DNA from 3 places in the Pseudoxanthomonas sp. JC1303 genome. Region 2 is predicted to be linked to each of the others. Evidence: predicted binding sites of a transcription regulator. Region 2 holds the regulator's gene; each other region holds the start of a gene.

The links. Region 2 encodes HrcA, which represses chaperone genes, less so after heat shock. Its sites were predicted from a motif close to TTNGCACTCNNNNNNNNNGAGTGCNAA; they were not measured.
Region 1: the regulator HrcA is predicted to act here: its motif matches at 2,028-2,054, upstream of rpoH (RNA polymerase sigma factor RpoH).
Region 3: the regulator HrcA is predicted to act here: its motif matches at 1,552-1,578, upstream of groES (co-chaperone GroES).

The regions. Positions count from the first base shown of each region.
Region 1 covers NZ_CP185958.1:727,791-731,065, reverse strand. Annotated here, with positions in the region: gene ACORQU_RS03335 (endonuclease/exonuclease/phosphatase family protein) at 1-54, opposite strand, end outside; gene gnd (NADP-dependent phosphogluconate dehydrogenase) at 208-1,617, opposite strand; gene rpoH (RNA polymerase sigma factor RpoH) at 2,065-2,946, shown strand; gene ACORQU_RS03320 (NAD(P)/FAD-dependent oxidoreductase) at 3,158-3,275, opposite strand, start outside.
Region 2 covers NZ_CP185958.1:4,167,202-4,170,476, reverse strand. Annotated here, with positions in the region: gene recN (DNA repair protein RecN) at 1-1,420, opposite strand, end outside; gene hrcA (heat-inducible transcriptional repressor HrcA) at 1,512-2,582, shown strand; gene grpE (nucleotide exchange factor GrpE) at 2,629-3,156, shown strand.
Region 3 covers NZ_CP185958.1:842,173-845,447, reverse strand. Annotated here, with positions in the region: gene ACORQU_RS03835 (protein-disulfide reductase DsbD family protein) at 1-501, opposite strand, end outside; gene ACORQU_RS03830 (helix-turn-helix transcriptional regulator) at 592-1,011, opposite strand; gene groES (co-chaperone GroES) at 1,626-1,916, shown strand; gene groL (chaperonin GroEL) at 1,975-3,275, shown strand, end outside.

The sequences.
Region 1 (3,275 bases), 930 kb from region 2:
GCGCAGGCGGCGTCGACGCGTCTGCGAGGTCAATAAGCGAAGCAACAGGGACATCGTGGTTCCGGCGTGAATACATTTGCTGAATGCAATGTTCAGGCAAATGTCGTCAGACCGAAACACAACATTGGTCGCACGCCAGACGTGATTGGGCGCCAGAACCGGCCAAATATGTGATTTGAATCACACCTTTGGCCGGTGCCCAGGCGATCAGTTCCAATCGGCGTGGAAGCTGCCTTCGGCATCGGTGCGCTCGAAGGTGTGCGCACCGAAGAAGTCCCGCTGGGCCTGCAGCAGGTTGGCCGGCAGGCGCGCGCTGCGGTAGCTGTCGTAGTAGGCGATGGCCGAGGCGAAGCAGGGCACGGCGATACCCAGCTTCACTGCGGTGCCCACCACCTCGCGCAAGGCGCGCTGGTAATCGGCGGCGATCTTCTGGAAGTACGGGTCCAGCAGCAGGTTGGCCAGCTTGTCGTCGCGGGCATAGGCCTCGGTGATCTTCTGCAGGAAGCGCGCGCGGATGATGCAGCCGGCGCGGAAGATCTTGGCGATCTCGCCGTACTGCAGGTTCCAGTCGTACTCGTCCGAGGCCGCGCGCATCTGCGCGAAGCCCTGCGCGTAGGACACGATCTTGCTCAGGTACAGCGCCTTGCGCACCGCTTCGATGAAGACGGCCTTGTCGCCGTCGAACGCAGGCGCGTCCGGTCCGGCCAGGACCTTGGCCGCCGCCACACGTTCGTCCTTGAGCGAGGACACGATGCGGGCGAACACCGATTCGGTGATCAGCGGCAGGGGAATGCCTAAGTCCAGCGCGCTCTGGCTGGTCCACTTGCCGGTGCCCTTCTGCGCGGCGCGGTCCAGGACCATGTCGACCAGGTCGGCATCGGTCCTGTCATCGCGCTTGCGGAAGATCTTGGAGGTGATCTCGATCAGGTAGCTGTCCAGCTCGCCTTCGTTCCACTGGGTATAGATGTCGGCCAGCTCGGCATTGGACAGGCCCAGCGCCTGCTTGAGCACCGCATAGCTCTCCGAGATCAGCTGCATGTCGCCGTACTCGATGCCGTTGTGGACCATCTTGACGTAGTGGCCGGCGCCATCGGGACCGACGTAGGTCACACACGGCGTGCCGTCCTCGGCCTTGGCCGCGATCTCGGTCAGGATCGGCGCGACCAGCTCATAGGCGTCCTTGGGACCGCCCGGCATGATCGATGGCCCCTTGAGCGCGCCTTCCTCGCCGCCGGACACGCCGGTGCCGATGAAGTGGAAGCCGGCGTCGGCCAGTTCCTGGTTGCGGCGGCGGGTGTCCTGGAAGAAGGTGTTGCCGCCGTCGATCAGCACGTCGCCCTTGGACAGCAGCGGCTTCAGCTCCTCGATCACCGCGTCGGTGCCGGCACCGGCCTTGACCATCAGCAGGATGCGGCGCGGGGTTTCCAGCGAGTCGACGAATTCCTGCAGGGTGTAGGTGGGTACCAGCCCGGCGTCGGGGCTGTCGGCCATGACCTCCTCGGTCTTCTCGCGGCTGCGGTTGTAGATGGAGACCTTATGCCCTCGGCTGGCGATATTGAGGGCCAGGTTGCGGCCCATGACCGCCATGCCGACCACGCCGATAGGTTGCTTGCTCATGTCTGCTCCAGGTGCCTTGCGACCATGCCGCGAGAGGTGGGCGCGCATGATAGCGAGGCCGCCGGTGCCGTGACGTCAGCCGGTCCCGTGCCCGGCGGGACGCTGCGTCCGACAGGGCGGCGATTGCCGGTGCGGAGCGCGGGGACGGATGCCTTGATCCGTACAGACCGGTGGTTGAGGCTGGCGCGACCATTCGTCGGATGTAACGCCAGGCGCTCGCCTCTTGAACGCGGCACTGACGACCCGCATGTCATTGTCAGGCAGCTCGCTGGAGCCGGTCGTATCGGCCAAATGATTGATTCGAAATGAAATTTGGATTGGTCTTGCGTCGTATTTCCAAAAGTGAATGCAATACAACAAATTCCAGGAAGATTGTCCTTTTGGTAGAACGAAGGGAACCATTCCAGGCCTTAGCAGTCGAACCTCCACATTGCTAATATCGCTGCCATGAACCAGACCTCCGCAGCCACCGCCATGGTGGCCAACAACCTCCCGATTCCCAGCCCGCTTGGCTCGCTGGACGCCTACATCGGCGCCGTGCACCAGATCCCGGTACTCACGGTCGATGAGGAGCAGGAGCTGGCGCACCGCTTCCGCGACGACAACGACCTCGATGCCGCCCGTGAACTGGTGCACTCGCATCTGCGCTTCGTCGTGCACGTGGCCCGTGGCTACAGCGGCTACGGCCTGCAGCTGGGCGACCTCATCCAGGAAGGCAACATCGGCCTGATGAAGGCCGTCAAGCGCTTCGACCCGGACATGGGCGTGCGCCTGGTGTCCTTCGCGGTGCACTGGATCCGCGCCGAAATGCACGAGTTCATCCTCAAGAACTGGCGCATCGTCAAGGTCGCCACGACCAAGGCCCAGCGCAAGCTGTTCTTCAACCTGCGCAAGTCCAAGACCCGCCTGGGCTGGATGAACGCGGCCGAAGTCAGCGCCGTGGCCAAGGACCTCAACGTCTCCGAGCGCGAAGTGGTCGAGATGGAGTCGCGCCTGTCCGGTCGCGATATCGGTTTCGACGCTCCGGCCGACGAGGACGAGGAGCGCTCTGCGCCGCCGTCGCCTGCCCACTACCTGGTGGCGGGTGAGGAAGATCCGTCGCAGGCCTATGAGCGCGCCGACAGCGAGGGCAGCCAGCTCGAACTGTTGCGCGAGGGCATGGCCAACCTGGATCAGCGTTCGCGCGACATCGTCGCCCGCCGCTGGCTGGACGATGACAACAAGGTCACCCTGCAGGAACTGGCAGACGAGTACGGCGTCTCCGCCGAGCGCATTCGCCAGATCGAGGCCAACGCGCTCAAGAAGATGAAGGCGCTGTTCGCGGCCTGATTCCGGCAGCCCGGAAAGTACGTACAAGAACCCCGCTCAGGCGGGGTTTTTTGTTGGTCTCGCGCATCCTGGCCCTGAACGTGCCGGAGTGCCCGATCCATGCCTTGTCGGTGCGGTGCGGCGATGGAGAGCGGCCGAGGCCGCCATAAGAGAACAAAGGCGCACGCGCTGCCCTGCGCGCGGTTGCGTGATCCCGACACGGCCGGCCGGGTCAGCCTGCGGCGCGGCGCTGTTCGGCGACGGGATCCTGGGCGCCATGGTCGTCGGGCACCTTTTCCTTCGGCGCGCTGCCGAAGATGATGCGCGCGGCGCGCTGGTAACTGATGTAG
Region 2 (3,275 bases):
CGACGATGTCGGCCACCGCGCCGCCGATGCCGGAATCGACCTCGTCGAAGACCATCGTCGGTACCGCGTCCGAGCCCAGTGCGGCCACTTCGATGGCCAGCGAGATGCGCGAGAGTTCACCGCCGGAGGCGACCTTGCGCAGCGGGCGCGCCGGCTGGCCGGCGTTGGCCGCCACCAGCAGTTCGACCCGCTCGGCGCCCTGCGGGTCGGGGCGCTCGGTGTCGACCGGTTCGAGCAGCACGTCCAGCTTGCCGCCGCCCATGCCCAGCTCGCCGATCAGGGCGCTGGTCTGTTTTGCCAGCGCCGCGGCGGCCTTGGTGCGGACCTTGGTCAGCGCGGCGGCGGCGGTCTTCCAGGCCTGGCGGGCGGCTTCGATCTCGGCGTTCAGGCCGGCCAGGCGCTCGCCGGCGCCCCGCAGGCTCTCAAGTTCCTGCTCGATCCGGCTCGCCACCTCGTCGAGTTGTTCCGGTGTGACCCGGTGCTTGCGCGCCAGGTCGTGCAGGCGGGTCAGGCGACGCTCGGCCTGTTCGAACTGGTCCGGGTCCACGTCCAGGTCGTCGCGGATCTGGTTGAGCAGGCCCAGCGCCTCCTCCAGCTGGATCTGGGCGCTGTCCAGCAGGGCATCGACCTCGCCCAGGCGCGGCTCGTGGCTGGCCGCGCGGGCCAGCTCGCCGCGGGTTTGCAGCAACAGCTGGCTGGCCGAGGGCGCATCCTCGCCGGACAACCTGCCCAGGCTGTCGTCGCAGGCCTGGATCAAGGTGGCGGCATGCGCCTGCCGGCGATGGGTGGTCACCAGGGCCTCGATCGACTCGGGGCCCAGGTCCTCGGCGCTGAGCTCGTCGAGCTGGTGCTGCAGGTAATTCAACCGGTCGGAGACGTCGCCCTGTGCGGTCAGTCGCTCGCGTTCGTCCAAGCGCTGGCTCCAGGCCGCGGCGGCGCGGCGCACGGCCTCGGCCTGCGGCTGGCAGTTGGCGAAGGCGTCCAGCAGGGCGAGTTGGCGCGGCCTGGAGAGCAGGGCCTGGTGTTCGTGCTGGCCGTGGATCTCCACCAGCAGCCCAGCCAGTTCGCTCAACTGCGAAAGGGTCACGCTGCGGCCATTGATCCAGCTGCGCGAGCCGCCGTCGGCGCGCAGCACGCGGCGCAGCTGGCAGGCGCCGGACTCGTCCAAGGCGTGTTCGGCCAGCCAGGCCAGGGCGGGGGACTTGGGTGGCAGCTCGAATTCGGCCGACAGCTCGGCGCGCTGGGCGCCGTGGCGCACCACGCCGGCATCGGCGCGCAGGCCGGACAGGAACCCGAGGGCGTCGACCAGCAGCGACTTGCCGGCGCCGGTCTCGCCGGAAATCACCGTCATGCCGGGGCCGAATTCCAGGTCCGTGGCGCGGACCACGGCGAAGTCCTTGATGGTGAGATGTCTGAGCATATGCGGCCGGCATTGTAGGGCCTGGCGGCGCACGTGCTGAGACCGTGCGCGGGCAGTTGCAAACCCCGGTCCGGGCCGTTATCTATCGGCCATGAGTTCCCGACGGCCAGAACTGGATGCGCGTGCACGGCAACTGCTGCGCACGCTGATCGCCCGCTACATCCACGACGGCGAGCCGGTCGGCTCGCGCACGCTGGCGCGGCATTCGGGCCTGGACGTGAGTCCGGCCACCATCCGCAACATCCTGGCCGACCTGGAAGATGCCGGCCTGCTCAGCTCGCCGCACACCTCGGCCGGCCGGGTGCCGACTGCGCAGGGTTACCGGGTCTTCGTGGACAGCCTGGTGCAGATGCAGCCGCTGGCCGAGCGCGAGGTCGCCCGCCTGCGCGCCGAGCTGCCGTCCGGCACCGGCACCCAGGCCCTGCTGGGCAATGCCTCCGAGCTGCTGTCGGCCATGACCCACTTCGTCGGCGTGGTCGGCGCACCCAAGCGCGAGCAATTCGCGTTCCGGCACATCGACTTTGTGCCGCTAGACGGGCGCCGGGTGCTGGCCATCCTGGTCTTCGCCGACAACGACGTGCAGAACCGGGTGATCGAACCGCGCCGGCGCTACGACCCGTCCGAGCTGGAGCGGGTGGCCAATTACCTGAACGCGCATTTCGCCGGCCGCCCGATTTCCGAGATCCGGGCCACGCTGCTGCGCGAACTGCGCGCGGCCCGCTCGGAGATGGAAGGCCTGCTGGCCCACACCGTGGAGCTGGCCGAACACGCCCTGGTGCCGTCCGACGATGACATGGTGCTGGCCGGCCAGACCCGGTTGATGGGTGTGCAGGACCTGTCCGACCTGGACCGCCTGCGCGAACTGTTCGAGGCCTTCGCCCGCAAGCGCGAGATCCTGCAACTGCTCGAACGCACGATCAGTGCCCCGGGCGTACGCATCTTCATCGGCGAGGAAACCGGCCTGGCGCCGCTGGATGGCATGTCATTGGTCGCCGCGCCGTACCGGGCCAGTGGCCAGGTCCTGGGCGTGCTGGGCGTGATCGGGCCCACGCGGATGGCGTACCAGACGGTGATTCCGGTGGTCCAGGCGGCCGCCGATGCGCTCGGCGCGGCAATGCTGCGTCCCGGGGATGACTTGAATCCGTCCACGCCGGCCCCATAGCTGGGCCTTGCGGCGGACCAACCCCCGCCAACGACGGATCTGGAGCATGACTGCAAACGAATACACCGACGGCCAGCCGACGGCCGACACCACCTCCGCCGAGCAGACCACCGAGGCGCTGCTGCAGGCCGAGCTGGAAACCCTGCGCAACGAGCTGGACCAGGTCCGTGCCTCGGTCCTGCTGGATCGTGCCGACCTGGAGAACCAGCGCAAGCGCGTGGCCCGCGACGTGGAGCAGGCGCGCCGCTTCGCCAATGAAAAGCTGCTGGGCCAGCTGATGCCGGTCTTCGACAGCCTGGACGCCGGCCTGCTGGCCGCCGGCACCGAACCCAGCCCGCTGCGCGAGGGCCTGGAACTGACCCAGAAGCAGCTGCTCAAGGTGGCCGACGACAACGGCCTGACCGTGCTGGACCCGATGGGCCAGCCGTTCAACCCGGAACACCACCAGGCCATCAGCCAGGCCGAGCCCAACGGCGCGGCCCCCGGCAGCGTGATCCAGGTGTTCCAGAAGGGTTACCTGCTCAACGATCGCCTGCTGCGTCCTGCGCTGGTGGTCGTCGCGCGTCACGACTGAGCGGGCACTGAGCGGCCGCAGGGCGGCCGGAAATTTGTGTTCCACGAGCGCTTGAAGCGCGTCACAGCGTCCTTATATCTGGTTCATCGGCCGGGCACGCACCCGGCCCCAACCCGACA
Region 3 (3,275 bases), 1.0 Mb from region 2:
AGGCGTGGTGCCGAGCAGGGAGCTCGTGCGCTTTGCGCCCAGACCCAGGCCGCTGCCGGCATTGCCGGCGGCGGCATGCACCGGGACCTGCAGCGTGCGCGATTGCGGGGGGTAGCACACCCCGGCGTCGGCGCAGCCCTGGTAGCGCACCGTCAGCGCCACCGTGCCGTCGCTGGAGGCCTGACCGGGGAGCAGGGCGTCCAGTTGCGTGCGATAGGTCTCCACCGGGCCGAAGAACTCGTCGGTGTGCTTGTCACCGTCCGGCAGCTGCAGCGCGCCGGCCTGGAAGCCCGCGCCCTCGGCGGACACCGAGGTGCGGTGACGGTAGAGGTAGTAGCCCTTGGCGATCTTCCAATGGACGGCGATGCCCTGGTCGGTGGCATCGGCGCGGAGCACGAAGGCCTGATCGACGGGGAGCAGGCTGGCCGGATCGGCGGCTGTGGCGGACAGGGTCGGAAGCAGCAGGGCCAGCACGCCGGCCAGACGAAGGATCAGTGACATGGCGCGCAGCTTAGCGGAGCGGCGGCTCCGCGAGCGCCACCAGACGGGCAATGCGCTGTTGCATCCAGGCGCCTGTCGCCGCGCGCGAGGTCAGCTGCGCGATTCGCTCGTGCGGCCAGCGCCGCGCGGCCGCACCCGACCGGTGCGCTGCGAGGCCAGGGTTTCCATGACTTCCAGCAATGACAGGCGTGCTTTGAGCGGCGCTTCGCGGAAGGCGCGCACCAGGCGGAACTCCAATGGATCTTCCACCAGGATCGCCTCGGCGGTGGCGATCGAATCCAGTTCCACCTCGCGCGAAAGCGTCATGCCGCCGCGTCCGGTCGCCAGCCATTCGAACTGCGTGCCGGTCGCCAGGGCGACCTCGCGCAAGTGGGACACGCTGGGGCTCTTTCCCTTCGGTGACTCCCAGTGGCTGACTGCGCTTCGCTGCACCCCCACCGCTTCTGCCAACTGACTTTGCGAAAGTCCCGCAAGGCGACGTGCCATGCGGATTCGCTCGGGTGCATCCATCAAACCTCTCCGTGGCGATCGCCATCCAGAAACTTTTGTGACCATAGCCAAACGTTGAAAGGAGCGGAATGGAAATTGACAACAATACTAACGTGGTGACCAAAAATAGGCATACGTTGTCCGCTATTGGTCACCCTTTGCCTGCCAGTTCCAATCAGCACGGCGTGTGTAGGGATTCATGACCCCGCAGGTCACTAGTCAAGCCGGGTTTTGCGTGAGTTCAGGCTTTGCGCCGCGTGTCAGGGGTTGGTATCTCTATGTCCGTCGGCACGGAAGCCGGCACAGACAGGACGTCGGCGGGGGGAGTTGGCGCAAGTCAGGACTCGACGGATAGGAATCCCTTACCATTCCCTTGAAGAGCACGCATGCCGCACATGCGTGCTCTTCTTTTATGTGCGCCGTACGCGCAAGCCTCGCGTTTCTGCCTTGCTCGATTGAAAAAATCTGCGGCGCCGGCCTTGAAAGGGCGTCGCGACCGCCCAATCTGCCCAGTCAGCCCCTCGCATCCTTGCCGATGCCGGGTTTTTGTCGCCAGCGCTGCTGGCACTCGCTACGGCAGAGTGCTAACATCGCCGGCCATTTCCTAGTCCAATCAATCACTTAAGAGGATTGACATGAGCAACATCAAGCCGCTGTTCGACCGTGTGGTCATCAAGCGTATGGAAGAAGAAAAGCTGTCCGCGGGCGGCATCGTGATTCCGGACTCGGCCACCGAGAAGCCGATCAAGGGCGAAGTCGTCGCCGTCGGCGCCGGCAAGACCCTGGACAACGGCAGCGTGCGCGCGCCGCAGGTCAAGGTGGGCGACAAGGTCCTGTTCGGCAAGTACAGCGGCACGGAAGTGAAGCTGGACGGCACCGACTACCTGGTGGTGAAGGAAGACGACATCTTCGCGACCCTGGGCTGAGTCCGGCGCGTCATTCCCGTTTCCCAATCATTCGCATTAGACATCCGAGGTAATAGCAATGGCTGCCAAAGACATTCGTTTCGGTGAAGACGCTCGCTCGCGCATGGTGCGCGGCGTGAACGTGCTCGCCAATGCCGTCAAGGCCACCCTGGGCCCGAAGGGCCGCAACGTCGTGCTCGAGAAGAGCTACGGCGCCCCGACGATCACCAAGGACGGCGTGTCCGTCGCCAAGGAGATCGAACTGGCCGACAAGTTCGAGAACATGGGCGCGCAGATGGTCAAGGAAGTCGCTTCCAAGACCTCCGACAACGCCGGTGACGGCACCACCACCGCCACCGTGCTGGCCCAGGCTTTCATTCGCGAAGGCATGAAGGCCGTCGCCGCCGGCATGAACCCGATGGACCTCAAGCGCGGCATCGACAAGGCCGTGACCGCCGCCGTCGCCGAGCTGAAGAACATCTCCAAGCCCACCGCCGACGACAAGGCCATCGCCCAGGTCGGCACGATCTCGGCCAACTCGGACGAGTCGATCGGCAACATCATTGCCGAAGCCATGAAGAAGGTCGGCAAGGAAGGCGTGATCACCGTCGAGGAAGGCTCGGGCCTGGAGAACGAGCTGGACGTGGTCGAGGGCATGCAGTTCGATCGCGGCTACCTGTCGCCGTACTTCATCAACAACCAGCAGAGCCAGTCGGCCGACCTGGACGACCCGTTCATCCTGCTGCACGACAAGAAGATCTCCAACGTCCGTGACCTGCTGCCCGTGCTGGAAGGCGTGGCCAAGGCCGGCAAGCCGCTGCTGATCGTCGCCGAGGAAGTCGAAGGCGAGGCGCTGGCGACCCTGGTGGTCAACACCATCCGCGGCATCGTCAAGGTCGTGGCCGTCAAGGCCCCGGGCTTCGGCGACCGTCGCAAGGCGATGCTGGAAGACATGGCCGTGCTGACCGGCGGCACCGTGATCTCCGAGGAAGTGGGCCTGTCGCTGGAGAAGGCCACGATCAAGGATCTGGGCCGCGCCAAGAAGGTGCAGGTCACCAAGGAAAACAGCACCATCATCGACGGCGCTGGCGACACCTCGGCCATCGAGTCGCGCATCAAGCAGATCAAGGCGCAGATCGAGGAGACCTCCTCGGACTACGACCGCGAGAAGCTGCAGGAGCGCGTGGCCAAGCTGGCCGGCGGTGTGGCCGTGATCAAGGTCGGTGCCTCGACCGAGATCGAGATGAAGGAAAAGAAGGCGCGCGTCGAAGACGCCCTGCACGCCACGCGCGCTGCGGTGGAAGAAGGCGTGGTCCCGGGCGGTGGCGTCGCGCTGATCCGCGCCAAGGCCAACCTGGGCGAGATCAAGGGCATCAACGA